DNA from 2 places in the Streptomyces sp. NPDC002730 genome. Region 1 is predicted to be linked to the other one. Evidence: predicted binding sites of a transcription regulator. Region 1 holds the regulator's gene; the other holds the start of a gene.

Region 1 (15,188 bases):
GCGGCGTCGGCGATGACGGCGAGCAGCTCGCGGTTGGGCTGCGGCGGCGCGACGGTGGACCCGGTGACGCTGGGCTGCGCGGCCAGCAGACGCTCCGCCCCGGACCGTACGGCGGCCTGGTCGGCCTCGACCGCGGCCAGCAGATCGGTGATGTTCTCGTTGTCCTGGCCCGCGAGCAGCGCGAGCAGCAGATGCGTGGGGGTCAGATCGGGATGCCCCTCGGACACGGCCCGGGTGGTGGCGGCGTTGATCGCATCCCGGCTCTTGTTGGTCAGCTCGGCGTCCACTGCGGCCTCTCCTCCTCGCTGTAGGGACTCTTCCCTCAACACTGACTCATTCAACCTGCACTAAGTTGAGTCTACTTCACTCAAGTATGGAGCAGGCCAGGACATGCCGACGCGAACCCTTGCCCCCACTACCCTGCAGGGCATGGCCATCGACGTACGCAACCCCGCTCCCGAGTACCTCGCGTTCTGGCGTGAATACCATCTGTGCACGCTCACGACACAGCGTCCGGACGGCAGCCCACACGTCGTGCCGGTGGGCGTGACGTACGACCCCGAGGCCGGGCTCGCCCGCATCATCACCAACAAGAGCAGCAGGAAGGTGGCCAACATCCTGGCCGCGGACCGGCAGGGCGGGGCGCGCGTGGCCGTCTGTCAGGTCCACAGGGGGCGCTGGGCGACGCTGGAGGGGCGAGCGACCGTACGCACGGAGCCGGAGCTCATCGAGGACGCGGTACGGCGCTACGCGGAGCGTTACGAGCGGATGCCGGCGCCCAACCCGGACCGGGTGCTCATCGAAATCGCCCTGGACCGGGCGCTGGGGCGCGGCTGACGGACGCGACTGAGGGACGCGGCTGCCGCCGGCCGTCCCGCTTCCCTACGGGAGAAGCTCCGTACGGGAAAAGCACAGCGGCGCCATCGTGTTTCAGGTCCACGATGGCGCCGCTGTGTGGGGGAAGCACCTGAGCGATTTACAACGACGGGGGAACCGCTCAGGCACTGCGGGGGGTGGCGGTGGTGGTGTCGGGCTCGACCAGCTGGTGGTCCCGCTGGTCAAGATTGACGAAAATCATGCCGTACCGGATGGCACAGCGGACGGGCTGCGGAGCTCCACGGGGTCTGCGAAGGCACCGATACGCGCGGACGTCCTCATCCTCCTCGCGCGCCACGACGATCGGCTCTCCGAAGAGGGTGACCATCAACGAGTCGCCACGGTGGGGGATTGCCGTGACGAGGTCGATGAAATGCCACCCCGATCGATAGGCCGTAGCCATTTCACGCCGGAAGACCCGGTCGTCCGGTGGAACGGTCATGCGTCCGTGCGGGCCGGAGCGACACCCCAGGAGGGCTCACCAGGGGTAAGCGCCGCGTCCGCCGGTGCTACACCCCAGGAAGGCTCACCAGGGGTAAGCGCCGCGTCTGCTGCGACGAAACCCCAGGAGGGCTCACCGGGCGTTGCTGCCACAGCGTCCGCGGGAACGAAGCCCCACGAAGGTTCGCCAGGGGTTGCCGTCACAGCGCCGGCGGGAGAGCTACCCCAGGAGGGCTCGCCGGAAGCCACCGCACCGAGCGCGGCCGCCGCTATGGCAAGAGCACAAAGAGCACGAAGCGTCCTAGACATGGGTGATCTCCACCTCTTTTGATCATTCCTCCTCCCCCGCGCATAAGACGATGTCTCACTCCGAACGCTTGCACCAGCGACGGCAGGCATCATGTTCCTGTAATGCAGGAGCCTGAGGGGGTGCACATGTCATCGAAGGGGGGCGAAACGGGACACCCTCACGCAGACGGCGAGTTGTGCGAGGCGGGGAAGAATCTATACATCACCGCTCTGCGGACCGGGCGAATAGCCCGGTCAGAGGCGGAGCCCACGCCCTGTCTCTTCGATCTCGCCCTACTGCATCCGGATCCCGACGACGCTCAATGGCTCCGTCCGGTTCCGCCGACCACTGCGCTGACACAGCTGATACACCCCATCGAGCGGGAGATCCAAGAGCGCCGACGACGAACTGTCGCTCTGACCGATGCTCTTGAGCCATTCATGGCGTTCAGTGCTCAGAACTCCACCGTCCCACAAGGGATCACCGTCCTCGAGGGTCTCAACCGCATCAACACAACCCTTGACCAGGTCACCGCAGACTGTTCGGAGGAACTTCTCACGGTGCAGCCCGGCAGCGGGCGACAGCCGCACATCCTGGAGAAGGCGCTGCGCCGCGTGGAGCCGCTGATCGACCGCGGCGTACGGATGCGGACGCTCTACCAGCACACGGCCCGCCACCACCCGGCCACCCTGGCCTACATGGAGCAGGTCGGCCCGTCCGGCGTGGAGGTGCGCACGCTCGAGGAGATCATCGACCGGCTGATCATTGTCGACCGGAAAGTGGCGTTCATACCGGCAAGTAGCGACAGGCTCTCGGCACTTGAGCTACGGCACAAGGGAATCGTCGAGTATCTCGTCGGCGTCTTCGAGCAGTTCTGGCTGCACGGCATCCCGTGGGAGGAGCAGGTCTCCTACGGCCCCCCGCTGGACGGCATCACAGGCGTCCAGCGCTCGATCGCCAAGCTGCTGGTCGAGGGCCATGTGGACGAGGCCATCGCCCGGCGGCTCGGTATGAACGTCCGTACCTGCCGTGCCCATATCGCCAAGCTGGGCTCTTCGCTGGGCAGCGGCAGCCGGACCCAACTCGGTTATCTCATCGCGCAGTCGGGGATCCTGGAGCACGAAGGCTGAGGCCCACGGCGGGGCCGGCGAGAACGGCGGGATCCGGATGCCGCGGGGGCGTAGGAGGACATGAGAAGAGGGACGTAAGAAGCTGGCGTCCCGTCCCATGTTTCACACGGCTGAGGGGCCGGAGAGCGACTCGCTCCCCGGCCCCTCGGCCGTACAACTCCGGTCCTACTCGGGACGCTTGGGCCGCCAGACCACCAGCGCGCTCGCCTGCTGCACATCCTGGTACGGCACCAGATCGCGCCGGTAGGAGGCATGCACCTGCGCCTCGCGCTGCTGCATCGCCGCCGCCGCGCCGTCCACGGCCGCCGACAGCTCGACAACCCGCTGCTGGAGCGCCGCGACCTGGTTCTCCAGTTCGATGATGCGCTTGATTCCGGCCAGGTTGATGCCCTCGTCCTGCGACAACTGCTGGACGGTGCGAAGCAGTTCGATATCGCGGGCGGAGTAACGCCGACCCCGGCCCGGCGTACGGTCCGGTGAGACCAGACCCAGCCGGTCGTACTGTCGCAGGGTCTGCGGATGCAGGCCCGAGAGCTGCGCGGCCACCGAGATCACGTACACCGGCGACTCGTCGGTCAGTTCGTAAGCCCTGCTGACAGCTGAATACTGTCGGCGACGTCCGTCCATTGCGTCATGCTCCCTTCGCGGCCTGGAACAGCTCGGCCCGCGGGTCCTCCTCCGCGGTGGCTTCGCGGTAGGCCTCCAGCGCTTCCTTCGCCTTGTCGCTCAGCTCCTTGGGTACCGCGACCTCGACGGTGACCAACAGGTCGCCGCGGGTGCCGTCCTTGCGGACCGCACCCTTGCCGCGGGCCCGCATCGTACGGCCGTTGGGCGTCCCGGCGGGCAGTTTCAGCGTGACCGGGGGACCGCCGAGGGTCGGTACCTTCACCTCGCCGCCGAGCGCCGCCTCCGTGTAGGTGACGGGCACGGTGATCGTGAGGTTGTCGCCCTTGCGGCCGAAGACGGAGTGGGCGCCGACATGCACGACGACGTACAGATCGCCGCCCGGGCCGCCTCGTTCGCCCGGCGCGCCCTTGCCGCGCAGCCGGATCCGCTGGCCGTCGGAGACGCCCGCGGGGATACGGACCTGCATGGTGCGCGAGGAGCGGGCGCGCCCGCTGCCCTTGCAGACCTCGCAGGGGTCCTGTGCGATCAGGCCGCGGCCCTTGCAGTCCACGCACGGGTCGGTGAGCGAGAAGGAGCCGCTGCCGCCGCGCGAGACCTGGCCGGTGCCGACACAGGTCGGGCACACCCGAGGCGTACCGTTTCTGTCGCCGGTGCCCGAACACGCCTTGCACGCCGCCGAACTGGACATCCGCAGCGGGACCGTGGCCCCGTCGACCGCCTCGGTGAAGCTGAGCGTCACCTCGGACTCGATGTCCTGGCCACGGCGCGGCTGGGTACGCGTACCCGCGGCGCCGCCGGCGCCGCGGTTGAACAGGCCGCCGAACACATCGCCGAGGCCGCCGCCGAAGCCTCCGGCGCCACCCTGCGTCCCGCCCTGGGTGCCTCCGAAGAGGTCGCCCAGGTCGAAGTTGAAGGTGCCGCCGGGGCCGCCGGGACCTGGCCTGAAGCCACCGTTGCCGAAGAGGGCGCGCGCCTCGTCGTACTCCTTGCGCCGCTTGGGGTCGCCGAGGATGTCGTTGGCCTCGGAGATCTCCTTGAAGCGCTCCTCGGCCTTGGCGTCGCCCTTGTTGGCGTCCGGGTGGAACTCGCGGGCGAGCTTCCGGTACGCCTTCTTGATCTCAGCCTCGGTGGCGTCCTTCGGGACGCCGAGAACCTTGTAGTAGTCCTTCTCGACGAAGTCCTTCGTGCTCATCGACGTCCCTCCTCTCGGCCGGTCATTGCGTCAGCCCTCTTCCGGGCCACCGCTCTCCTCGTCGGTTGCCGTCTCGTCCTTCGGAGCCGCGCCCGGCTGGGGCTCGGCCACCGCAACCCGCGCGGGGCGGATGGTCCGCTCGCCGATGCGATACCCCGGCTGCAGGACCGCGACGCACGTGGTCTCTGTGACATCCGGTGCGTACGAGTGCATCAGGGCTTCGTGGATCGTCGGGTCGAAGGGCTCACCCTCCTTGCCGAACTGCTGCAGGCCCATCTTGGCGGCGGCCGTCTCAAGAGATTCGGCAACCGACTTGAACCCGCCCACCAGCTCCCCGTGATCACGGGCGCGGCCGATGTCGTCGAGTACGGGCAGGAGCTCGGTCAGGAGGGTCGCCGTGGCGATCTCCTTGACCGTGATCCTGTCGCGCTCCACGCGACGGCGGTAGTTCTGGTACTCGGCCTGGAGCCGCTGGAGGTCTGCCGTGCGCTCGTTGAGCGCCGTGCGGACCTGGTCCAGCTGTGCTGTCAGGCCGACGATCATTGCTGCGTCCCCTGCCGGGGCCGCCGGGCCCTCCTTCTCGGAGGACTCGGCGGATTCGGCGGCGTCGTCAGGTGTGGCGCCGGAGGGGACGTCGGGCTTCTCGTCGAAGCCCGGAGTCTCCTCGGTCACGCGGCACCACCCTTCGCGTCCTTCTCGTCGTCCACGATCTCGGCGTCGACGACGTCGTCCTCAGCCTTGGCCTGCTCCCCGGCGGGGGCGTCGGCACCGGCAGCGGCACCGCCCTCGGGCGTGGCGTTGGCGTACATCGCCTGGCCGAGCTTCTGGCTGACCGCGGCGACCTTCTCGGTGGCGGTACGGATCTCGGCCGTGTCCTCGCCCTTGAGCTTCTCCTTCAGCTCGGTGAGCGCGGTCTCGACCTCGGTCTTCACCTCGCCGGGAACCTTGTCCTCGTTGTCCTTGAGGAACTTCTCGGTCTGGTAGACGAGCTGCTCGCCCTGGTTACGGCTCTCGGCGGCCTCGCGGCGACGGTGGTCCTCGTCCGCGTACTGCTCGGCCTCCTGGCGCATCCGGTCGACCTCGTCCTTCGGCAGCGAGGAGCCGCCGGTGACGGTCATCTTCTGCTCCTTGCCCGTGCCCAGGTCCTTCGCGGTCACGTGCATGATGCCGTTGGCGTCGATGTCGAAGGCGACCTCGATCTGCGGGACCCCGCGCGGGGCCGGCGGCAGACCGGTCAGCTCGAACATCCCGAGCTTCTTGTTGTACGCCGCGATCTCGCGCTCGCCCTGGTAGACCTGGATCTGCACGGACGGCTGGTTGTCCTCGGCCGTCGTGAAGATCTCGGACCGCTTGGTCGGGATCGTGGTGTTGCGCTCGATGAGCTTGGTCATGATGCCGCCCTTGGTCTCGATACCGAGGGACAGCGGGGTCACGTCGAGGAGCAGGACGTCCTTGACCTCACCCTTGAGGACACCGGCCTGGAGCGCGGCGCCGATGGCGACGACCTCGTCCGGGTTCACGCCCTTGTTGGCGTCCTGGCCGCCGGTGAGCTCCTTGACGAGCTCGGCGACGGCGGGCATCCGGGTCGAGCCGCCGACCAGGACCACGTGGTCGATCTCGGACAGCTGGATGCCGGCGTCCTTGATGACGTTGTGGAACGGGGTCTTGCAGCGCTCGAGCAGGTCCGCGGTGAGCTGCTGGAACTGAGCCCGGGTGAGCTTCTCGTCCAGGTGCAGCGGGCCCTCGGCGGAGGCCGTGATGTAGGGCAGGTTGATGTTCGTCTCGGTCGAGGACGACAGCTCGATCTTCGCCTTCTCCGCGGCCTCGCGGAGACGCTGGAGAGCCATCTTGTCCTTGGACAGGTCGACGCCGTGACCGTTGGCGAACTGCTTCACCAGGTAGTCGACGACGCGCTGGTCCCAGTCGTCACCACCGAGGTGGTTGTCACCGTTGGTCGCCTTCACCTCGACGACGCCGTCGCCGATCTCCAGCAGCGAGACGTCGAAGGTGCCGCCACCGAGGTCGAAGACCAGAATCGTCTGGTCGTCCTTGTCGAGGCCGTAGGCCAGGGCTGCCGCGGTCGGCTCGTTGACGATACGCAGGACGTTCAGGCCCGCGATCTCACCGGCCTCCTTGGTCGCCTGACGCTCGGAGTCGTTGAAGTACGCCGGTACGGTGATGACCGCGTCGGTGACCTTCTCGCCGAGGTAGGACTCCGCGTCGCGCTTCAGCTTCTGCAGGATGAAGGCGCTCATCTGCTGCGGGTTGAAGTGCTTCCCGTCGAGCTCGATCTTCCAGTCGGTGCCCATGTGGCGCTTGACCGACCGGATGGTCCTGTCGACGTTGGTGACCGCCTGACGCTTCGCAACCTCGCCGACCAGCACCTCACCGTTCTTCGCGAAGGCGACGACGGACGGCGTGGTCCTGGCACCCTCGGCGTTGGTGATGACGGTGGGCTCTCCGCCCTCCAGAACGCTGACGACGGAGTTAGTCGTGCCCAGGTCGATGCCGACCGCACGTGCCATTTCGATTCCTCCAGCTGACTTGAGTGGATCTGGCTCAAGGATGCATGACCGGGTCGATCGAGTCAACAGACCTGAGTCGGCCCCACTCAACTTTTATCCGGCCCTTACGAGCACCCTTGCCGGTCCTTGCGGCCAAGTCCTGCGCCCAGCCTGCACCCAGGGGTCCGTGCGGGGGTCCGCGCGCGTGGCGGACCGGTTCACAAAGCGTCCATCTGCGAAAGTCATAGCCGCAAAAACGGTCAATAACTGTCAATCGTGATGAAGGGCGTGTATCCATGCCTGCAAAGCGAGCCGTCGACCTGACGGGCAGTCTGATCCTGCTGCTGCTCCTGTCCCCGCTACTGCTCGCGGTCGCCGCGGCGGTCGCGCTCACCTCTCCGGGGCCCGTCCTGGCCCGCCAGAACCGGACCGGCCTCGGCGGTCACACCTTTGCGATGCTGACGTTCCGCACACGGCGGGCCGGCACCCGCTGCAGCACACCCGTCGGACGGCCGCTGCGCGACCATTTCCTCGACGAACTGCCCCAGCTGATCAATGTGGTGCGCGGCGAGATGTCCCTCGTCGGCCCACGGCCGCTGCCGCCGGAGAGGTCCGAGCCCGCCACCGGTGCGGGCCGCGCCCGTCTCGGCGTACGCCCCGGCATCACCGGCCTCTGGCAGATCAGCGGGCGCTCCGAACTCCCCTGGGAGGAGATGGCCGTGCTCGATCTGCACTACATGGAGGAGTATTGGCTGGGACTGGACCTACTGATCCTGGCCCGGACCCTCCCGGCCGCCTTCGCCGGGCGCCCCCCGGTCCGTCCCCGCCAGGCCCGCCCGGTCAGGCTTGCCTGAGCGACACAGATCACCGCGTGCGCGGCTACAGTGCGGCGGAATAAGTGGGTAGTCTCAGCACGGACTGATTAAGTTACCGCTTAGTAGTAGTCGCTGAATCCACCCTCGCAGGCCCGAGGAGCCCCCAAATGCAACTCGCCGCGATCATCGTGTCGCTGGTCCTGACCGTGGTCGGCGTTGCGCTCATCGCCCGAGCCGTCGCGCAGATCTACCGGTTCGTCAGGCTCGGCCAGGCCGTGCCCGCGGGCAGCCGTACCGACAACCCCAAGCAGCGCACGATCACCCTGGTCAAGGAGTTCCTCGGCCACACCCGGATGAACCGGTGGGGGATCGTGGGCTTCGCCCACTGGTTCGTCGCGATCGGCTTCCTCACCCTGCCGCCGACGCTGGCGCAGGCATACGGACAGCTCTTCCAGGCGGACTGGACGCTGCCGGTCATCGGCGGCTTCCTGCCGTTCGAGATGTACATCGAGTTCATCGGCCTGATGACGGTCGTCGGCATTGTCGTGCTGATGGCCATCCGGCTGCTGAACCTGCCGTCCAGGGCCGGCCGCAAGTCACGCTTCGCGGGCTCCAAGGCCTGGCAGGCGTACTTCGTCGAGTACGTCATCCTCACCATCGGTCTCGCGATCCTCGCCCTGCGCGGGCTCGAGGGCGCGATCCACCATGTCGAGGGCTACGAGGCCGCGTACTTCGTCTCGTATCCGCTGGTCCTCGCCTTCAAGGGGCTCAGCCTCGCGACGCTCCAGAACCTCATCTACTTCACCGCGATGATCAAGATCGGCACCTCGCTGATCTGGATGATCACGGTCTCGCTCAACACCAACATGGGTGTCGCCTGGCACCGCTTCCTCGGCTTCCCGAACATCTGGTTCAAGCGGAACGCCGACGGCTCGACCGCCCTCGGCGCGCTCCTGCCGATGACGAGCGGCGGCAAGGAGATCGACTTCGAGGACCCGGGCGAGGACGACGTCTTCGGCGTCTCCCAGGTCGAGCAGTTCTCCTGGAAGGGCATCCTCGACTTCTCCACGTGTACCGAGTGCGGCCGCTGCCAGTCGCAGTGCCCCGCCTGGAACACCGGAAAGCCGCTCTCGCCGAAGCTCCTGATCATGTCGCTGCGCGACCACGCGCACGCCAAGGCCCCGTATCTGCTGGCCGGCGGCGGCAAGACGATGGAGGGCGAGGAGAAGGCTTCGGCCGAGCAGCTCAAGGATGTGCCGGCGGCGGCCCTCGCCGAGGCCGAGCGCCCGCTGATCGGGACGCTCGAGGAGAACGGCGTCATCGACCCGGACGTGCTGTGGTCCTGCACCACCTGCGGTGCGTGTGTCGAGCAGTGCCCGGTCGACATCGAGCACATCGACCACATCGTCGACATGCGCCGCTACCAGGTGATGATCGAGTCCGCGTTCCCGTCCGAGGCGGGCACGATGCTCAAGAACCTGGAGAAGAAGGGCAACCCCTGGGGTCTTGCCAAGAAGCAGCGTGTCGAGTGGACCAAGGAGGTCGACTTCGAGGTCCCGATCGTCGGCAAGGACGTCGAGGACCTGTCCGAGGTCGACTACCTGTACTGGGTCGGCTGCGCGGGCGCCCTCGAGGACCGGGCGAAGAAGACCACCAAGGCCTTCGCCGAGCTGCTGCACATCGCGGGCGTGAAGTTCGCGATCATGGGCGGCGACGAGAAGTGCACGGGTGACTCGGCCCGGCGCCTGGGCAACGAGCCGCTGTTCCAGCAGCTCGGCCAGGAGAACGTGGCCATGCTGAACATGGCGTACGGCGAAGACGACGAGGACCCCTCGACGAAGAAGCCCAAGTCGTCGAAGAAGATCGTCGCGACCTGCCCGCACTGCTTCAACACGATCGCGAACGAGTACCCGCAGCTGGGCGGCGAGTTCGAGGTCATCCACCACACGCAGCTGCTCCAGCACCTCATCGACGAGGGCAAGCTGATTCCGGTGACGCCGGTCGAGGGTCTGATCACGTACCACGACCCCTGCTACCTGGGCCGTCACAACAAGGTCTACACGCCGCCGCGCGAGATCATGTCCGCCGTCCCCGGCCTGCGCCAGCAGGAGATGCACCGCCACAAGGAGCGCGGCTTCTGCTGCGGCGCCGGTGGTGCCCGGATGTGGATGGAGGAGCGGATCGGCAAGCGCATCAACACCGAGCGCGTGGACGAGGCCCTTTCGCTGAACCCGGACATAGTCTCCACCGCCTGCCCGTTCTGCCTGGTCATGCTCACGGACTCGGTGAACGGCAAGAAGAACGACGGCAAGGCCAAGGAATCGCTCCAGGTCGTGGACGTGGCGCAGCTGCTCCTCGACTCGGTGCGTACGCCTCCGGCCGACCCGGCTGCCGCCGAGGAGTCGGAGGACGCGCCGGAGCCCGAGCCGGTGAAGTAGTCCCTGCGTAACGCGGGAGCGGCCGGATCTGCCTCGGGGGCAGAACCGGCCGCTCTCTTGTGTGCGTACTCGCGTGTCCGCGGGCCACTCGAATGGCCCCCAGGGTGGTTCGGTGTCTGGTTTATCGTGTCTGTTGCCCTTTGCGCTGCATTCCGCGACCACCCCACTACCCACCGCATAACCATTGGCCTGCGATCACGACGGATCCATTGCCCTGCCGCGACGGCCGAACGAGCATCGTGGGGCGACTGAGCACAGAACAGACGGACGGGGTGGGTCGTGCGGATACGAACGGCGGCAGCAGCGGCGATGGGCGCCGCCTGCGCCTGCGCAGTGCTGCTGGCGGGCTGCACGAGCAGCCCCGAGGCCGACCGGCCCGCAGCCGCCAAGAACGGCGACACCGCCCCGCTCGCCGGCCGGGCCGCCACCCCGCGCCTCCCCGTCCCCCACGGCACCGGCAGCCGCGTCCCCGAGGACTTCAATGGCGACGGCCACCGCGATCTCGTACTGAACGACCTGGTGAAGGCCCCCGACGACAGCCACGGCGACGACGCGGGCATCGGAATCGTCTACGGCACCGCCGCCCTGCGCCGGCTCGACCCCGCCCGACGCCAGATCCTCACCCCGCGCGCCAACGCCGCACCGGTCGACGGCACCCTCCCCGCCGCCTTCGACGCCGAGGCCTCCTGCGACCTCGACAAGGACGGCTTCGCGGACCTGATCGTCGCCACGGACCCGCCGTACAACGGCATCGGCCGCCCACCCGTACCGCTCCAGCTCCTCTTCGGCTCCCCCACCGGCCTCGGCGGCAAGGCGGTCGTCCTCCGCATCCCCGACCAGGCGAGATACGGCAACGACTGGCCCGACCACCCCGTCTGCGGCGACTTCGACGGCGACGGCAGCACCGACCTGGCGGTGACCGCCTCCGCGGGCCATGTCAGCTTCCTGCGCGGCCCCTTCACCCGCGCCGGCGCCCCGCGCGCCGCCGCAGCGCCTGTCCCGGGCGGCGGCCCGGCGCTCTCCGCACCGGCACCCGAGCCGGACACCAATGACGACGGCTACGACGACCTGGTGGTGTCGGCCCGCGCCCCCAGGCCGGGCGCGGCGGCCAAAGGGGAGCTGCTGCTCGGCGGCCCCGACGGCCCCGGCCGCGAGGGCGGCACGTACCGCGCCAAGCCGGTACAGCTGCCGCCGGCCCCCGCGCTCCCGTCCGGCGAGACAAGCCCGGCGACCGACGTCCTCGAGTACGCGGACTTCGACGGCGACAAGCGCCCGGACCTGGTGACACGTACGCACCGTGGCGAACACGCGGACGTCGTGGCGCTGTACCCCGCGGCGGAGCGGACGCGCGCGCTGCTCACCTTCAGTACGTCGGTCTTCCTGCCCTGACCTGACCTGACCGCCTGCCGTACGGCTGCCCCTGCGCCCGCCGAATGCCCAGCTGAGCGCAGTACGGCAGACCCCCCGGGGTTCCCCTAGGGGATGTCACAGCTCAGCAGCAAAGGACCGCTTGTTCCCCTGGGTCGAGCACCTCACTCTGCGGGACCAGGTACGTTCGAATACGTGGCTGGATTCAGGATCGGACGCGGCCGGGACAACCGCACCTCGCAGCAGCAGCAACCGCAGCAGGCACCGCCGCCGCCCTACCGGGGCGGGGGCGGCCGTGCGGCGCCGCCGTATGCGCAGCAGCAACAACCGCCGCAGTGGCCCCAGGCCGGCGGCGGTCATCATCAGCAGCAGCCTCAGGGCCCGTACGGCGAACCGGAGTACTTCGGCGACCCGTACCAGCAGCCCCCGCACGGTGACCCGTACGCCAACAACCCTGGCCACACCCAGGCGTTCAGCGTCAACGAGGACCCGTACGGCGACGGCGCGACCTACCGCGCGGGCGCGGCCGCTGCCGCCCCGTCCGGCCCGCGTCTGCACTGGAAGCAGCTGCTGAGCGGCATTGTGCTGCGCCCCGGACCGACGTTCTGGCAGATGCGCGACTACCCGGTGTGGGGCCCGGCGCTGATCGTGACGTTCCTCTATGGACTGCTCGCGCTCTTCGGCTTCGACAAGGCCCGCGAGGAGACGATCAACGCGACGATCTCCGCGGCCATCCCGTACGTACTGACGACGGCGGTCGCATTCGTCATCGGCGGCCTGATCCTGGGCGCGGTGACCCACACCATGGCCCGCCAGCTCGGCGGCGACGGCGCCTGGCAGCCGACGGTCGGCCTCTCCATGCTGATCATGTCGATCACGGACGCCCCGCGCCTGATCTTCGCCCTCTTCCTGGGCGGCGAGAACTCCCTGGTCCAGATCCTGGGCTGGGCGACATGGGTGGCGGCGGGAGCGCTGTTCACGTCGATGGTGAGCAAGTCGCACGATCTGCCGTGGCCGAAGGCGCTGGGCGCGTCGGCGATCCAGCTGATCGCACTGCTGTCGATCATCAAGCTGGGCACGATCTAGGACTTTCTACGGACGCGCAGAGGCCCCCGGAGCCATCCGGGGGCCTTTCTCCATGTCCGTACTCGCAGACGCCTGACCAGCCCAGCAGACCGCAGCGACCGCCCCGCCGGAAGGTCGGGACGAAGAGGTCACGTGCCCGGTGCGTGCCCATAGAGCCGGTAAACAGCGGTCAATGCCGGCCTGTTGGGCACCCCCCTGCACGCACAGAACACCGTTCCCCCAGGCCAGCGCCCCAACTGCTCGCGCAAGCAAGGCGATTCCCAAGCTCAGAGCTCCTGCTCGACTCCTTCAGCTCCGCGGCGACTCCGGGGCCGGCGGCTCAACCGGCGCCTGTGTAGTCCTGGTTGGACTGGTCCTTCGGCTGGTCCTTCGGCTCGTCTTTGGGCTGGTCGTTCGGCTCCTCCTTCGGCTGCTCCTTGGGCTCGTCCTTCGGCGCGTCCTTGGGCTGCTCCTTGGGCTCGTCTTTGGGCGCGTCCTTGGGCTGGTCCTTGGGCTCGTCTTTGGGCGCGTCCTTGGGCTGGTCCTTGGGCGTGTCCTTGGGCGCGTCCTTCGGCGCGTCGTTGGGCGTGTCCTTGGGCTCGTCCTTCGGCTCGTCCTTGGGCGCGTCCTTGGGCGCGTCCTTCGGCTGGTCCTTCGGCTCGTCCTTCGGCGCGTCCTTGGGCTGGTCCTTGGGCTGGTCCTTCGGCGCGTCCTTCGGCGCGTCCTTGGGCGCGTCCTTCGGCTCGTCCTTCGGGTGGTCCTTGGGCTCGTCCTTCTTGGTGTCCTTGTCCTTCTTGCTGTCCTTGTCCTTCTTGCTGTCCTCGTCCTTCTTGCTGTCCTCGTCCTTCTGCTTGCCCTTCTCCGGGTACTCCTTGTCCTGGTGCTCCTCTGTCGATTCAGGAGGGGGCAGGACAGGGAACGGCGTTCCGGCAGGCTGGCCCTTCGGGGCGGGAACCCTTGCGTCGCTCTTGCCCAGGAGGTCGCCGCTCGGACGCTGGAACCAGCCCTTGCGCTCCTGGTCGAACATCGTCACGGCCTTCATGGGCTTTTCGGCGGGTGCGACCGCAACGAGGTGGGAAGGCTGGAACGACGACCACTGCCTGCCGGTGTATTTCTGCTTGTTCTCGCCGGCGACGGGCGGAGTCAGGGGGTTGCCGCAGGCGCAGCGGACGCGCGGAACACCGCGGTCGTCGACGAGGACGGCCGTGCCGGCCTGCAGGATGGCCTGATAGCTGGTCGCCGCGCCGCTCTTGTACCCGTGGTTCGTGACGCGTGTGTCCCAGACCAGCCGAGTCGGCGTCAGGGACCTCATGTACTGGGGGATTTCGGGCTGCCGGATGTTGAGGGCTCCGGCGAAGGCCTGCCCTTTGTCGCCGTTCTGCATGAGGAACTTGACCTGCTTCTCGACGTCACAGCTCGCGACGTTCTGCGCACCGCCGTACAGTCCCGGGTGGGAACCGTTGACGACGAGGGTGCCCGTGCCGCCGGCCGATGACGTACCAGGGCTTGTGGACGAGGCTGCGGCATCCTTGTCCTGGGTGACGGTCGACGGGGTGAACGGATCAGAGCCGGCCGCGGCGGCGGTCTGGAGGAAGACCTCCCCACCGCCCTTTTTCCCGCCGGGGAGGGCGACCGTGAGGATCACCGCCATCGCGGCACCCACCACCACAGTGCCGGCACCCAGCAAAGTTCTCCGCGTCCGCCACCGGGGCAGTCCTCCGCGATGAGGCTCATCCGGTTCGCCGGGCGGACCCATGGACTCCGGTGGGGGCGGTGGCTCGGGTGGGGGCGGAGGCCCGGGTGGGGGCGGAGGTACCGGCGCCTGCTCACCTGAGGGCTGGCCGGACAGCGGACCGGAGGGAGGGCCGGTGGGGCGCTCGGACGAAGGAGGTAGGGAACTCACGGCAATCTCCTCAACCGCATAGATATCGCGGAATGGGAATTATTCTCATTCGCCTCCCTAAGGCCATTATCGCTCCATGTCCGGGAGGCACTGATCATGCACCGGCTTTGTCAAAGCCCGCCTCTCGAGTAGGCCCCGAGCTTTGCCATCGCGACACGTCACTGCTTTTCGGGACTTGACAGAGAACGGCGTTCCCATATGGGAAAGCGCCCGCTGGTCCCGGGCCTCTTGACGTCGCCGTGGAGCAACGCGCCACCTGATGGTGTCCATTTCCGCGTGCCATGGCTCCCAGGTGGCGACTCGAGCACAGCCGGATGACCCGGCGCCTGCTCGGGGCCGGGTGAATCGTCGAGGCGACCCTCGACCAGTCGGGCACGGAACAGTGCGGAGGCCCTGTTGAGCCACCAGGAACTGTGGCAGCAGCGAACGTCGATCCTTGTGGAACTACAACGAACGAGAAGGAATGCTTCTCAGCCGCAGGTCAGAGGGCTTCCTTCGACGGAGTGACCGGCTCCCCGGACCTACGTACTACAGGCAGGA
Region 2 (15,188 bases), on a different contig from region 1:
CGCCGATCCGCAGGACGGCGAGCGGGCGGGTGAGCGTACGGGCGACAGCGGCGGACACGCCGATGGCGACGATCAGCAGTCCGCCGAGCAGCGCGATCCGCAGCTCCAGCGCGGTGACATCGTCGTCGCGCAGCTGCGCGAAGCCCTCGGTCCGGTCGGCGGCGAGGGAGGACTCGACGCCCCGCATCTGCTCGATACGGGCGGTGAGCGAGGACTCGAGCTTCTCGCGGTTGGACTTGCGGTCGCCGGTGGAGAGCTCGGGCTGGTCGGTGAGGCGGGCGAGATAGAGCTCGGCGGTCTTGACCTCGGGTCCGGTGACGGTGGCGGCCAGCTTGTCGCGGGCGTCCTTGCCCGCGGCCTGGTCGAAGTCGGCGAGCGCGGCGAGTTCCCGCACCCGGGACTGCTGGGCGGCGGCGCTGAGTGCGTTGCGCGTACGGTCGGCGGCCCCGTCGTCCTGGCCCTCGTCCTGGACCGGGAGGCCGGTGACCGGGTCGATGCTCTGGGTGCTCCGCTGCCGGGGCACGGAGAGTGCGGCGAGCAGCAGCCCGCGGGTGGCGGAGGCCTGCTCCACGGCGAGGCCGAGGGCGGCGGGCGCGCGGGTGCGGTCGGCGGCGCGCGGCGGGGTCTTCTCGGCGAGCTCGTCGGAGAGGGCCTGGAGGTTCGCCATGACGGCGGAGTAGGCGCGGTGGGCCTCCATCGCCGTGCCCTTGCCGGTGAGGGCGGTACGGCGGACGGAGGGGACGGAGGCGAGGTCGCGCCGCAGCTCGGCGTGGTCGCCGGGGACACTGCCGCGAATCTCGTCGATCTGCCGGTCGACGCGGGCGCTGCGGCTGCCGGAGATCTCGCGCCGGTCCTTCTTGTCGCCCTTCTGGTCGTCGCGGCCCGCAGCGATGTACGCCGTGACCTCGTCGCGCTCGTCGGCGAGTGACTGGGCGAGGGTGACGGCCTGGCGGTTGAGCCCGGCGAGGGTGACCAGGCGCTGCGACTCGGTCAGTTCGGCGGAGGTGGCGAGGATGCCGGGGGTGCCTGCAGCGATGACGACAAGGCTGACGGCGGCGACACCGGCGACGAGCCGGCTGCGTACGCGCACGGTGCGCCCGCGCGCGGCAGGGCCGTTCGAGGCCTCCAGCGGAGGCTGGATGCCCTGAGGGACCTGAGTGGCCAGGGCCGGGGAGATTCCCGGGGTTTCGGAGGGCCTGCCGCCTTTGCCCCGAGGCCGCTTCTTCTGCACCGGTGCTCGCAATCTTGCTTGACTCGTCCACCCATGAAGCAGAGATGACGACCGGTCACACACGAGAGCCCCACCCCTGGCACGGCTTCCGACCATTCCAGCGCTTTTGGGAGGGAGGCGCGCATCGGCCGCTCCGCCACCCGAACGAGTGAACAGCACTCTGGAGTTGGCAAACAACTCGCGGCGGCGGCCGGTCGGCCGACATGTGGGCCAACGGCTGGATCTTCCGGCCGGGCTTTGGCAAGATGCGCGCCCGCAGCTTTCCGGCCCCGCCTCCCTCGATCTTGGGATCCCCCTGACCTGCTGGTATGCGCCAAATGTACGGTCATGTGGGCCATGTGAAGGAGTCATGCAGACTGGATCTCATGCGTATCGAACTCGCCACTGCCCCCGGCACTCCCGAACGCCCCAACGAGGACTGGGCGTCCGTGACCCTGCCCGCCTCGGGCCAGGGCGGAACACTGGTCGTGCTGGACGGTGTGACCCCTCCGAAAGGCGATGACGGATGTGTGCACGGGGTGCCCTGGTTCACCACCCGGCTCGGCGGCGCGCTGGTCGAACTGTCCGGTTCGCGACGGGATCTGACGCTGACGGAGATCCTCTCCGCGGCAATCCGGCGCACCGCTGACACCCACCGCGAAACCTGTGACCTTTCTCACGTACGTACGCCTCAGGCAACGGTGGTCATGGCGCGCTGGGGTGCCGCGACGGAGGCGGTGGAGTATCTGGTGCTCTCCGACTCCACGCTGCTGCTGGAGTCGCCGGGCGGTGAGGTGCGGGCGGTGCTGGACGACCGGATCGACCGGCTGCCCCGGGCCTCCCTGCGTACGCACGCCTCGGCGGACGCCCTGCGCAATGCGGAGGGCGGGTTCTTCACCGCCGCGGCCGATCCGGCTGTGGCGGTCCGTGCGGTGACGGGCAGTACGCCGCGTGCCGAGGTACGGGCGGTGGCCGCGCTCACCGACGGCGCGTCCCGCTGGGTCGACATGTTCGCGGAGGGCAGCTGGGCCGAGTGCCTTGGCCTCATCCGCAAGGAAGGGCCGCAGGGGCTGATCGACCGGGTCAGGGCGCTGGAGAAGTCGGCCGAAGAGCGCACGGCCGTGATCCGCTGGAAGTTGCACGACGATGCGGCGGTCGTCTTCGCGGAGCTCTGACCCCGCTGCCGGCTCCCTCAGCTCTCCGCTCGCGCGTTCAGCTGATGCAGCAGCCGGGCCAGCTCCGCGATCTCGCCGCGGTCCCAGCCGGCCAGTTTGTTCACGTAGCTGTCGCGGCGCGCGTCACGCACCCGGCGGAAGCGGGCCAGGCCCTCGTCGGTGAGCCGGACGAGTGAGGCCCGTCCGTCGGCCGGATCGGGTTCGCGGGTCACCAGACCGAGCTCCTCGAGGGCGCGCAGCTGGCGGCTCATGGTCGCCTTGCCGACGCCGAAGTATCCGGCGAGCGCGGTGGCGCGCTGCTGCCCGACCTCTTCCAGACGTACGAACAAGCCATAGGCGGCGGGCTCCAGCTCGGGGTGGACCTCGCGCGCCATTTCGCCCGAGGACGCCCGGGCCCGGCGCAGAAAGACAGCCAACTCCCGCTCCAGGGCGAGGAATACGTGGTCCACACCACTCTCACCCTTGGGGTCCGCTTCACTCCCCGTACCGCTTTCGTGCACGTCAGCACCCCTCGCACGCTTTCCGGATTCTGAAAGTTTCTTCCGGCGGCATCCATTGCCGCAGCTCGGCCAGTATTTCGCAGGCGTAGACCAACGGCAGCACTCTGCCCCCCTTCCACTGTGCGGTTCTACGTGCGTAGCTTCATGAATGGCATGTCCACACCATATTCCGCCACGACATGTCGATTCATCGTCAGATCCCCCCACCGAGGTCTTCGGAGGCACGCCATGCCCGTGCACAGATCCGGAACGACCGGCCGCTCACGCCTCGCGACAGCCGCCGGCACTCTCCTCGCAGTCCTCACCCTCCTCATCACGCTCCCCGGAGCGGCCGGCGCCACGGACACTCCCCCACGCGGTTCGGCCCACCTGGGTATGGGCGTCGTCGCCCACGACGGTCAGGGCGGCGCCCCACGCGACAACCGCGCCGCCCAGACCGAAGGCGTGGACGTCTCCAGCCACCAGGGCAACGTCAACTGGGCGGCGCTGTGGAACAGCGGTGTGAAGTGGGCCTACGTGAAGGCCACCGAGGGCACGTACTACAAGAACCCGTACTTCGCGCAGCAGTACGGCGGCTCGTACAACATCGGCATGATCCGCGGCGCGTACCACTTCGCCACCCCCGACACCGCGACCGGCACCGCACAGGCCGACTACTTCGTGAACAACGGCGGCGGCTGGTCCCGCGACGGCAAAACCCTCCCCGGCGCGCTGGACATCGAGTGGAACCCGTACGGCGCCGCCTGCTTCGGCAAGAGCCAGTCCGGCATGGTCACCTGGATCCGCGACTTCCTGAACCGCTACCGGGCACGCACCGGGCGCGACGCGGTCATCTACACCGCCACCAGCTGGTGGACCCAGTGCACGGGCAACTACAGCGGCTTCGGTACGACCAACCCGCTGTGGATCGCGCGCTACAACACCACACCGGGCACGCTCCCGGCCGGCTGGATCTACCAAACGATGTGGCAGTACACCTCGTCAGGACCGATCGTCGGCGACCACAACAGGTTCAACGGCGCGTACGACCGCGTCGTGGCGCTCGCCAACGGCTGAGCAGAGCCAATGAGGCCCGCCTCGCGACCCGCTGGTCACGACCAGTGCGCGGGGCGGGCCAGCCCGGGCGGGAGCCTCGTCGCCGCGTCGCCTTTCGCCGCGTTGAGCTGCGGCTGGGTGAGAAAGAAGCTCCCCGTCAGATCCGCACCCGCGAGATCCGCGTCCCTCAGGTCGGCCCCGATGAGATCGGCCAGTCGCAGATCGGCACCCGTGAGATCGGCGGCGATGAGATACGCGCCCCGCAGACTGGCGCCCCTGAGGTCCGCGCCCCGCAGCCTCGCTCCCATCAGGTCGGCGCCCCTGCGGTCCTTCTTCTTGCGTCCGGCCTGACCGACTTCGGCCCGGACCAGCTCGCTCGTGCGGAGCAGCAGCACATTGACGTCCTGCCGGTGCGCCGCCACATCCAGCTTCCCGAGGGCATCGGGACCGAGCTCGGTGAGGCGTTCGGTCTCGCCGAGCAGCCGGCGGATCTCGCCGTGCAGCGAGCGGGCCGGCCGCAGCGTCAGCGCCTCGGTCAGATACCAGAGCAGCTCATGGAGCTGCCGTACGACCGGGAACACCGCGAACATCTCCTGCGCGGTCTCCGGTGCCTGCCGCCAGTCCTTGCCGCCGAAGGTGACCTGGGAGACCTTCTGTCCGGCGCCGAAACAGTCGTACACGGTGCAGCCGGAGAAGCCGCTCTGCCGCAGCCGGGTGTGGATACCGCAGCGGAAGTCCGTCCGCAGATTGCGGCACGGCTTTCCGGCGTCCTTGTTGACCGCGAAATCGGCCGACGCGGTGAAGGGCAGCGCGACACAGCACAGCCCGAAGCAGCTCTCGCAGTCGGCCTGCAGGGCGCGGTCCTCACTCTGTCCGGGCACGGTGTTCATGGAACCATTCTGAAGGACCCCCGGCGCACGGGCGCCGGGGGTCCGTCTCTCACGGAGAGATCATCACAGAACCGTCAGCCGCACAGACCCGCCGGCCGGTCGCGGGTGACCAGGTCGGTCCAGCCCGTTGTGCCGTCGATCCAGACCACCTGCCTGCCGGAGACCGCGGCCGGCGAGATCTGCTCGCCACGGTTGCAGGAGACCCGCTCCCGGCGCGAGCCGTCCGTGGTCAGCTGCCACAGCTTCGGCAGCGACTCATTGCGGAGCGCCGTGCCCGGCAGCGCGCCGTTCACGGTGACCGCGTCCTCGGAGGACGTGAGGTCGGAGGAGATCAGCGCGCCCGGCTTGCGCTCGGGGCTGATGTCCACCGTGCCGGTGCCGTCCAGGTCCGAGCGGCGGACCGTCATCTGGCCCTCGTCGGCAAGGTTCTCGTCCACCAGCGAGAAGACGTACGACGAGTTGATGCCGGTCTGGCCGAGTACCTGCGGGTCACCGAGCTGCTCGGTGAGCGTGGCCTTGCCGGTCTTCAGGTCGTAGACCTCGACGCCGAGCTTGTACTCCGTGGTGGTCGGATAGAGCTTGGCGTACGCGAGCTTCCCGTTCTTGATCGCGGGAAGGGCGGTGAGGATCTCGAAGCCGCCGCCGTCCACAGTGGTGGGCTGACGGTCACCGGGACGCAGATACTGGACATGCCGCTCGAAGAACCCGAGTGTCTCGAAGACGACCACGCCGTTCTCGACCCGCAGACCGCTGATGTCGCTGGACGAGGTGTACAGCTTCTTGATCGGGCCGCCCGCGATCGGACGGGAGAGGATGTCGAGGCTGGTCGCGCCGTACGCCGCCCAGACGACCGTCTTTCCGTCGGTCGCCGGATAGACGTGGTAGCGGCCGTCGTTGGGGCTCATCAGCTTCGGCGCGCCCTTGCCGTCCGTACGGCCGGAATAGACGGAGTACGGCTCCGAGCCGTCGTCGTTCGACTGTGAGACGGTCCACCAGCCGCCGCCCGCCTGGGCTCCGGTGCCGGCGGTGTTGACCTTGCCGAGCAGCTGGTCGGAGTCGACACCGAGCGCGTCCTCCCAGCCCGGCACGATGCCGTGGGCGTTGAAAGAGCGCTTCGCGGTGTTGAGCTGCTGCGCGCTGACGCCGAGGTCCTTGGCCGCGGCGAGCACGGCGTTTCGCCCGTCGGTGAAGCCGTCGAGCGGCGTCATGTACTCGGACAGCGCCTTGTAGACGATCCGGTCGGCGAGCTCCCCGCCCACGTCCTGGCGCAGGTCCCACAGCGCGCCGGAGAAGATGGTGGAGTTGAGGTGGACGCCGCCGTTGTCGGTGCCGAAGGTGATGCCGAGGAAGTTCTTCGAGGTGCTCGCGCCGTCGTTGAGGTTGCGGAAGGCGCAGGCGCGCGGCTTCGCCGTACGGCAGAGGTCCTCGCCGATCAGGCCGGAGTCCGGGTCGTCCATGGAGATGCCGGAAGCGGCGGTGTCGATGGCGTTGCCGAAGTAGTCGGCGAGCGCCTCGTTCATCGCTCCGGACTGGCCTGCGTAGACCAGGTTGGCGGTGTTCTCGACGACACCGTGGGTCATCTCGTGGCCCACCACGTCGAGGTCGGCGGAGAGCGGCTTGTACTCGTCGTCCCCGCTGCCGTAGACCATCTTCTGGCCGTCCCAGAAGGCGTTGACGTACGGCGAGCCGAACTCGGTCACACCGACCAGGGAGTTGATCGTCATGCCGCGGCCGTCGAGGCTGTCGCGGGCGTGGTTGTTCCGGTAGTAGTCGTAGACCTTGCCGGCCGCCCAGTGCGCGTCGACCGCGCCCGACTCGGTGGCCCCCTTGCCGAAGTCCTTAGCCGGGTCGGCGAATTCCTTCAGCCCGCCGGGCCAGACGCCCGCCACCTCGGAGACGTCGCGGCCGCGCGCGTCCCAGGTGGTGAGGGTGTTCTTGGTGGTGGCCGTCATACGCGACGAGTCGATCATCACGTACTGGTTGGCGGTGGTGTCGAGGTGGACGTCGAGGTCGACCTTGGCGCCGTCCAGCTTGACGCCGGTGCCCTTGACGCCGGCGGCCGGGTCGGCGTCGGCAGCCGCCGCTCCTGCCTTCGGAGCGGCCTTGGCGGCCGCGGAGGACGCCGCCGCCTTCGGCGCGGTGAGGGTCTTGATGCCGCTGAACTGGAGCACCGGGAAGCCGGCGCCGGCGTCGATGTAGACCTGCTGCAGCACCGGTTCGCCGGTGGAGGGGTTCGTGCCGCGTACGGTCACGTGGTACGCGAGCACGCCTTCGCCGCGCGGGATCACCACGAGGCCGCCCGCGGTGCCGCTGAGTGCGGCCGCCTTCGCGGACTTGGCCCCCTTGCGGTGTACCGCGTCGGCCTTGCTCAGCGTCTTGCCACCGAGGCGGGCGGCGGTGGCCGAGACCGCGCGGCGTACCGCGGTGTCCTCGCTGACGCTCGCCCTGGTGCCGGTCTTCAGGCCGGTGAAGTACTTGCCGGAGGTGCCGGTGACGACGCGCTTGCCGCCCTTGGACTCCATCCGTACGACGTACTCTCCACCGAACACCGGGATGCCGTGGTGCTTCTGCTGAAGCCGTACGGTCTCTTCCGCGCCGTGTTTGACGGTCTGCAGCGGCGTGAGATCGCGCCGGGCGTCGGCGATCCTGTAGCGGCTCTCCTTGGCGGCGAGATGGCCGCGGGCCGCGTCGGCCGGGCTCGCCTTGGCGTCGGCTGCCTCCCGGATGCCGTCGACGAGCGACGGAGTGGCGGTTCGGGCGCCCGGAAGAACGTCGCCGGGCGGTGCGGCGGCCGGCGGGGTTACCGCCTGGGCCGGTATCGCGGTGAGCAGCAATCCTGCCGCTCCGAGCAGTGCGGCGAGACCGGTCCCCCTGGTAATGCCCGGTCTCTGCGTGCGTGAACTGGGCTTGCGCACAGTACGTACCCCTCCCACGTGCTGGTCAGCCGTAAAGGTGGTCATGGCCATGCAACCGGTGGGACGCCAACCGAACAATGTGGTCGGCAGGTTGACAAGTGGACACGCACACTTGTGTGGCCCGTGAAGACAGAGTGAGAATCCGACGCATGAGCGAGGGGGAACTGCACACCCTCGGCCTGGGTAAGGCCGAAGAACGCACCTACGAGGCACTGCTCAAGGAACGGGCCGCCGGGGCCGAGGAGTTGGCGCGCCTGCTGGGGCTGCCACGCGAGCGTCTTGACCGGGCGCTCGGCCATCTCGTCGAGCACGGCATCGCGCTGCCCGCCGACGGGGGCGGACTGCCGCATCCGGCCGCGCCGGCCGCGGCCATCCGTACCCTCATCCACCGCCGTCAGGCCGAACTCCACTTACGTTCGGCCGAGTTGGAGCGATTACGGATGAGCGCGGACCAGCTCGCCGGCCGGCTGATGTCCGGCTCGCCCAGCGCCCCCGAGGGCGGTATCGAGGTGGTGACGGGCCCCAAGGAGATCGGCGAACGGGCGGAGTATCTGCTGGCGTCGGCGGAGCGCGAGGTCGCGATCCTGGACCGTCCGCCGTATGTGAAGGGCCCCCGCGGGGACGACAACTCCCGCACCCCGTGCCTGGACATCGAGGCCCTCCTGGACCGCGGGGTGGAGGTGCGGACCGTCCTGGACCGGGACGGGCTCGGCTACCCGGGCCGGATGCGCTCGCTGACCGGCCTTGTCGAGCAGGGGCTGCGGGCCCGCGTCGCGACCGCGGTCCCCACCAAACTGATCGCCGTGGACCGCCGGATCACGCTGCTCCCGCCGGCCGACGCGGCTGACCCGACGGCCTCGGCCCTGGTGATCGGCGACGCTCTGCTCGGCAACGTACTGGTGCCGCTCTTCGAGACGGTGTGGGAGCGGGCCACCCCGCTCGGCGGCTCCGCCAGCAGCTGCGGCTCGCTGCCCACGGCGCAGAAGGAGCTCCTCGGACTGCTCGCCGCCGGGCTCAAGGACGAGGCGATCGCACGCCGTCTCGGCGTCCATGTCCACACGGCGCGCCGAAGGATCAGCCGCCTGCTGGAGACGCTGGGCGCGGAGACCCGCTTTCAGGCGGGAGCGCAGGCGACCTTGCGAGGGTGGCTGGACTGACAGCCGTAAACAGGCAAGATGGCCGGATGAAGTGGATCGCTCGCCCGATGAGGCTGCTGAGGTGGCCCGCAATAGCCCTGCTCGCCGCCGCTACGGCGTGCGGCGGGCCGGTCTCCGCCGATACGGGCAGCAAGCCCGCCGAGCTGCCGGACCCGCCCGAGCCGCAGTCCTCCGCGACTCCGTTCGCGGGTCTGTCGTCCGCCGGGGTGCTGCTCGACAAGGACGGCGAACACTTCTGTTCCGCGAGCGTCGTGGACAGCCCCAAGGGCAATGTCATCGCCACCGCCGCGCACTGTGTCTTCGAGTACGGCAGCTACCTGGAGAACTTCAGCTTCGCGCCGGGCTTCACCGGGGCGGGTGCGGGCAAAGCGCCGTACGGGCGTTGGAAGGTCCGCGCCATCCAGGTGGACGACCGCTGGCGCAAGGTCACCGACGACTCCGACTCCGTGGACTATGCCTTCCTGACCGTGGAGCCGGACGCCAAGGGCCGCAACGTCCAGGAGGTCGTGGGCGGCACCCCCGTCGACTGGGCCTCTGCCGCTACCCGCCGGGTCACGGTCGTCGGCTACCCCAACCCGGACCACAACCCGGCCAACAAGCCCATCTCCTGCACCACCGACACCCAGCAGGATCCGGCACTCGCCGGGTCCGTACGCATGGACTGCTCAGGCTTCTGGGACGGCACGAGCGGCGGCCCCTGGCTCGCCGACTACCGGGATCCCAAGCATCCGGGCCAGCTGATCGGGGTGACCAGCGGCGGCGACACGGACAGCGTCACCACCGCGGTCCGCTTCAACGCCGATGCCCGCAAGCTGTACGAGAAGGCTGCGAAGGGGTAGCCCGCGGCGGCGGGCGGACAGCGCTCGGGACGGGGCGGACGCTGCGCTCGGGCCCGGTCGGCGGACAGCGCTCGGGCCCGGTGGTGTGGCACACCACCGGGCCCTGCCGTCGGACCGTCAGGCCGCGGCCGCCACCGGCACCTCGGCCGGAGACAGCGCGATCTCCAGGACCTGGCGGACATCCGTCACCGGATGCACCTCGAGCTTGTCCAGGATCTCGGCCGGGACGTCGTCCAGGTCCGCCTCGTTCCGCTTGGGGATGACAACGGTCGTGATACCGGCTCGGTGCGCGGCAAGGAGCTTCTGCTTCAGACCGCCGATCGGCAGCACCCGTCCGGTCAGCGACACCTCTCCGGTCATCGCCACATCCGTACGCACCTGGCGTCCGGAGAGCAGCGACGCGAGCGCCGTCGTCATCGTGATGCCCGCGCTCGGACCGTCCTTGGGCACCGCGCCCGCCGGGAAGTGGATATGCGCGCCCCGGTCCTTCAGATCGGCCACCGGCAGCTCCAGTTCCGCGCCGTGCGAGCGCAGGAAGCTCAGTGCGATCTGCGCGGACTCCTTCATCACGTCGCCGAGCTGGCCGGTGAGGGTCAGTCCCGCCGCGCCCGTCTCCGGGTCGGCCAGCGAGGCCTCGACGAACAGGACGTCGCCGCCCGCGCCGGTGACCGCGAGGCCCGTGGCCACACCGGGCACGGCCGTACGGCGCTCGGACGGGTCCTGAGCGGACTCGGGCACATGGTGCGGCCGTCCGATCAGACCGCGCAGCTGCTCGGCGCCGATCGTGAACGGCAGCTCCTGCTCGCCCAGTTCGTGCTGGGAGGCCACCTTGCGCAGCAGCCGGGCCACCGAACGCTCGAGGTTGCGCACGCCCGCTTCCCGGGTGTACTCGCCGGCGAGCTTGCGCAGCGCCGAGTCGTCCAGGGTCACCTCGCCGGGCTCCAGTCCCGCCCGCTCCAGCTGGCGCGGCAGCAGGTGGTCCCTCGCGATGACGACCTTCTCGTCCTCGGTGTAGCCGTCGAGCCTGACCAGCTCCATCCGGTCGAGCAGCGCCTCCGGGATGGCTTCCAGGACGTTCGCCGTGGCGAGGAACACCACGTCGGACAGATCGAGTTCGACCTCCAGGTAGTGGTCGCGGAAGGTGTGGTTCTGCGCCGGGTCCAGGACTTCGAGCAGCGCCGCGGCCGGGTCGCCGCGGAAGTCGGAGCCGACCTTGTCGATCTCGTCGAGCAGGACGACCGGGTTCATCGAGCCGGCCTCCTTGATGGCGCGGACGATACGACCGGGCAGCGCGCCGACGTACGTACGCCGGTGGCCGCGGATCTCCGCCTCGTCCCGTACACCGCCGAGCGCGACCCGGACGAACTTCCGGCCCATCGCGTGCGCCACGGACTCGCCGAGTGAGGTCTTGCCGACGCCTGGCGGGCCGACGAGCGCGAGCACCGCGCCCCCGCGCCGCCCGCCGACCACGCCGAGCCCCCGGTCGGCGCGCCGCTTGCGCACCGCCAGGTATTCGGTGATCCGCTCCTTCACGTCCTGCAGGCCCGCGTGCTCGGCGTCCAGGATCGCCTTGGCGCCCTGGATGTTGTGCTCGGCAGTGTCATCAGTTCGCTCGTTCCAGGGCAGCTCCAGGACGGTGTCGAGCCAGGTGCGGATCCAGGAGCCCTCGGGGTTCTGGTCACTGGACCGCTCCAGCTTCTCGACCTCCTTGAGGGCGGCTTCCCGCACCTTCTCGGGGAGGTCGGCGGCCTCGACGCGGGTGCGGTAGTCGTCGGACTCGTCCGCGGCGTCGGTGGTCCCGCCGTTGAGTTCGCGCAGTTCCTTGCGTACGGCTTCGAGCTGACGGCGCAGCAGGAATTCGCGCTGCTGCTTGTCGACGCCCTCCTGGACGTCCTTGGCGATGGACTCGGCGACGTCCTGCTCGGCGAGGTGTTCACGCAGCTGATCGGTGGCGAGCTTGAGGCGGGCCACCGGGTCGGCCGTCTCGAGCAGTTCGATCTTCTGAGTGGTGGTGAGGAACGGCGAGTAGCCGGAGTTGTCGGCGAGCTGCGAGACATCGTCGATCTGCTGGACCCGGTCCACGACCTGCCATGCGCCGCGCTTCTTCAGCCAGCTGGTGGCGAGCGCCTTGTACTCCTTGACGAGCTCGGCGACCGAGCCCGGCAGGGGGTTGGGCACGCTCTCGTCGATCTGGGCGCCCTCGACCCAGAGCGCGGCGCCGGGTCCCGTGGTGCCCGCGCCGATCTTCACGCGGCCGCGGCCGCGGATGAGCGCGCCGGGGTCGCCGTCGGAGAGCCTGCCCACCTGCTCGACGGTCCCGAGCACACCGGTCCCGGCGTACGAGCCGTCGACCCGCGGAACAAGCAGCACCTTCGGCTTGCTTTCACCGCTGGAGCGGGCGGCAGCCTGGGCCGCCTCCACCGCGGCGCGCACCTCGGTGTCGGACAGGTCGAGCGGCACCACCATTCCGGGCAGCACGACCTCGTCGTCGAGCGGCAGCACGGGCAGGGTGAGCGGTGTGGACGTCGAAGCCATGATCTCCCCTATGGCAGTCAAGTTGAGCTTTATGGACTCAATGCACGGCGCCCTGGAGATGTTCCCCCGGACCTGTTCGCTGTCAGCGATCAGCTCTCGCGAGGCGAGGCTCCTCGCGATGTAATAGCCAATCATCGATTTTGTCTATTACGCATCCAGCTGCCCGAGGAGTACGGATGACCTTCGAGTCCACCGCCGAGACCGTCCGGGCCTGGGTCCACGGCTGGGTCGCCTCGCGCGGCGCGGCGGATCCCGTCGCCGAACCCTGGGGGTTCAGCGTCGACGTGGGCCAGGTAAAACACGCCACGCGCCATGTGCTGACCGCCGACGACGAGGCGACGGTCCGCAAGATCGCCGACGCGGTCGCGGCCCCGAGCGTCTGGCTCAAGGTGTTCGCCGACCCCGATTCCGTCCTCTCCTGGGCCGGGCCGGGCTGGAAGGTCGACGAGCCGGGCTGGCTGATGTGGGCCGAGCTCCGCCGTACCGAGACCGCCGTGCCCGACGGCTACTCCCTCAAGACCTGGTCCCGCGGCGGCGTCACCCGCGTCCTGGTGGTCGCCGCGGACTGCTCGTTCGCCGCCCGCGGCCAGATCGCACCGACCGGCGCCACCGCCGTCGCCGACCAGGTGGAGACCTCGTCGGCGCACCGGCGCAAGGGGCTCGGCAGCCTGGTGATGCGTACGCTCCACAACGCCGCGGTCGAACAGGGCGCGGGCATCGGGGTGCTGGGCGCGACACCGGAGGGGCGGGCACTGTACGAGTCGCTGGGCTGGCGGACGCAGGCCCCGCTGGTCAGCCTCTACTACGACCCGACCGGCTGACCCGTATGCCCGACCGGCCGACCCGTACGCGCGACCGGCCGACCCATGCGCCCGACCCGTACGCGCGACCGGCTGCCCCGTACGCCTGACCGGTCGGGGCGCCGGAGGAGATACTGCGGGCACGTACGGGTGCGGTACGGACGACAGGTGGGCACATGCGACTGATCACACGGGCTCGGTGCGGTACGGCGGGTGTGCTGCTGGCCGCCGCCCTGACGGCGGGGTGCGCGGGAGGCGGCGGCGCCGGGTCGCCGGGCCCGGCGGAATCAGCGAGCGCCTCGCCCGCACCGTCGCCCTCGGCGACCACTGCTCCGGCGCGGCCGCTGGTCGGGATGACGGTCACCGGCGGCATCGCCGGCGTACATGACACGCTGGTGGTCCGGGACGACGGCACTTACACCACGTCCTCGAGGACCGGACCCGCCCGGACCGGCCGGATGACACCCGCCGAGCTGACCGAGCTGCGCACGGCCCTGGAGAAGGCGGATTTCGCCCGCCTGCCCCGCGAGGCCACAGGCAGCCCGATCGCGGACGGATTCACCTACCGGCTCACGTACGCCGGTCACACCGTCACCACCGACGACACGACACGGCCGCCGGCCCTGCGGGCGGTGTTCGCCGCACTCCCGCAGGACTGAGACCGGTCCCACCGGGGCGGTCAGCTGCGCTCGACGATCCGGAGCGTGTTGCCGTCCGGATCGCGGAAGAGGAACACCGCCGGCACTCCGCCGCCCCAGCGCAGCACGTCGGGGCCGGCGTCCACACCTGCGGCCAGCAGGGCCGCGTGGTCGGCGTCCGCGTTCTCGGTCGTGAGGCGGATGCCCGTCTCGACGCCGGCGGGCAGGTCATCGGTCGCGGCGACGAGCGCGAGCAAGGTCTCCGCCCCCAGGGCGCGACCTCGATCCAGCGCTCGCCCGCTCCGAAGGGCGTGTCGACGCGCTTCTCGAAGCCCAGCGTGCCGACATAGAACTCAAGGGCCCGGTCCTGGTCCGTGACCGGGATCGACACCGTACGCACCTGGGTGACGCGAGTCTTTGCGTGGTTGCTGCTCACTTCGGTCTCCTGTTCGCCGGTCTACCCATCAGGACGGCCGGCGCCGGAGAAACTCATCGGCCGTGGAGCACGGACTCTTCCCGCCGCGCCGACCAGCGGCCCACCGCGGGCCAGCAGGCGATTCCGGCCAGCAGTGCCAGCGGATGGCCCCAGTTGGTGAGCGGATCCTCGAGGGCGAGCAGGTCCTGGACGAGGATCAGGGACACACAGCCGAGGAGCGTGCCGCGAGCCACCGGGCGGAGCAGTCCGGCCAGGGCGCCGATGCTCGCCATCAGACCGAAGCTGATGCCGTAGTCGAGGCGGTGCAGGGAGCTGACGGGCAGATGTCCGGTCGCCACCGAGACCGCGACCGGTATCTCCGTGGCCAGCGTCGCCGCGACATGGCCGACCAGGAAGACTCCGGCGGCGCGCCAGCCGCCGATGCGGCGTTCCAGCGCGGTGAGCGTGAACAGGAACGCGATCGCGTACGGGCCCAGCAGACCACCCGCGACCCACAGCGCGCTGGCGCCGAGAACGAGCAGGGGGGTGTCCACCAAGTGGGCGACGTCGGTACTGGAGCCACGGAGCAGCGAGGAGACGATCGCGGGGTCTCCGTACTGCGCGAAGAGCGACGTGGTGAGCAGTACGAGGACGTAGCAGAAGGTGAACGGCGTCCCGGTCGGCGTGGGCAGCAACTGGAGCGCCTGCCGCCACAGGGGCAGCCGCGGGCACGGGACGGGCCTGGGTGCGGACGGGAGGGCAGGCGTCGCGACCCGCGTCGGCGCCGTGGGCTGGGCCGGGATGCCGCCCAGCAGCTCCTGGCCCTTGACCGGATCGCGCGTCGTCAGCTGTTCCACGCGTGAGGCCCCTCTCGTCAAGCCCCGAACGAACCCCCACCCAACGCGATCACCATCACCCCCGTCTATGACCTGCGCCACATGAGGCAACCTTGATCCCACCTCGAGCGTCGTGCGCACGTCAGGTCTTGCCGAGCGGTCTGTGATCCCGCTGTGGCCCGGCTGTGAATCGGCGGTGAACCGCACCGGCCCGGAAAGCATTTGTCCCTCTCGCCCCATGGC

What was found. Region 1 encodes HspR, which represses chaperone genes until heat shock. Its sites were predicted from a motif close to TTGAGNNNNNNNNNCTCAA; they were not measured.
Positions count from the first base shown of each region.
Region 2: lon (endopeptidase La) is a predicted target of HspR. The motif match lies at 12,279-12,297, and genes of this name have one in related genera.

Region 1 is NZ_JBIAQG010000013.1:2,955-18,142, reverse strand. Features, by position in the region: gene clpB (ATP-dependent chaperone ClpB) at 1-287, opposite strand, end outside; gene ACFYXH_RS29985 (pyridoxamine 5'-phosphate oxidase family protein) at 430-837, shown strand; gene ACFYXH_RS29980 ((2Fe-2S)-binding protein) at 998-1,318, opposite strand; gene ACFYXH_RS29975 (helix-turn-helix transcriptional regulator) at 1,753-2,736, shown strand; gene ACFYXH_RS29970 (heat shock protein transcriptional repressor HspR) at 2,902-3,363, opposite strand; gene dnaJ (molecular chaperone DnaJ) at 3,368-4,555, opposite strand; gene grpE (nucleotide exchange factor GrpE) at 4,586-5,227, opposite strand; gene dnaK (molecular chaperone DnaK) at 5,224-7,080, opposite strand; gene ACFYXH_RS29950 (sugar transferase) at 7,356-7,913, shown strand; gene ACFYXH_RS29945 (heterodisulfide reductase-related iron-sulfur binding cluster) at 8,042-10,312, shown strand; gene ACFYXH_RS29940 (FG-GAP repeat domain-containing protein) at 10,622-11,701, shown strand; gene ACFYXH_RS29935 (Yip1 family protein) at 11,876-12,766, shown strand; gene ACFYXH_RS29930 (DUF6777 domain-containing protein) at 13,086-14,396, opposite strand; gene ACFYXH_RS29925 (phosphoribosyltransferase) at 15,130-15,188, opposite strand, start outside.
Region 2 is NZ_JBIAQG010000001.1:942,745-957,932, reverse strand. Features, by position in the region: gene ACFYXH_RS04670 (nitrate- and nitrite sensing domain-containing protein) at 1-1,231, opposite strand, end outside; gene ACFYXH_RS04665 (hypothetical protein) at 1,597-2,385, shown strand; gene ACFYXH_RS04660 (MarR family winged helix-turn-helix transcriptional regulator) at 2,403-2,885, opposite strand; gene ACFYXH_RS04655 (lysozyme) at 3,114-3,941, shown strand; gene ACFYXH_RS04650 (pentapeptide repeat-containing protein) at 3,977-4,810, opposite strand; gene ACFYXH_RS04645 (M4 family metallopeptidase) at 4,885-7,725, opposite strand; gene ACFYXH_RS04640 (helix-turn-helix domain-containing protein) at 7,875-8,882, shown strand; gene ACFYXH_RS04635 (trypsin-like serine peptidase) at 8,909-9,721, shown strand; gene lon (endopeptidase La) at 9,839-12,256, opposite strand; gene ACFYXH_RS04625 (GNAT family N-acetyltransferase) at 12,433-13,077, shown strand; gene ACFYXH_RS04620 (protealysin inhibitor emfourin) at 13,233-13,715, shown strand; gene ACFYXH_RS04615 (hypothetical protein) at 13,736-13,951, opposite strand; partial or broken gene ACFYXH_RS04610 (glyoxalase) at 14,023-14,085, opposite strand; gene ACFYXH_RS04605 (rhomboid-like protein) at 14,184-14,966, opposite strand.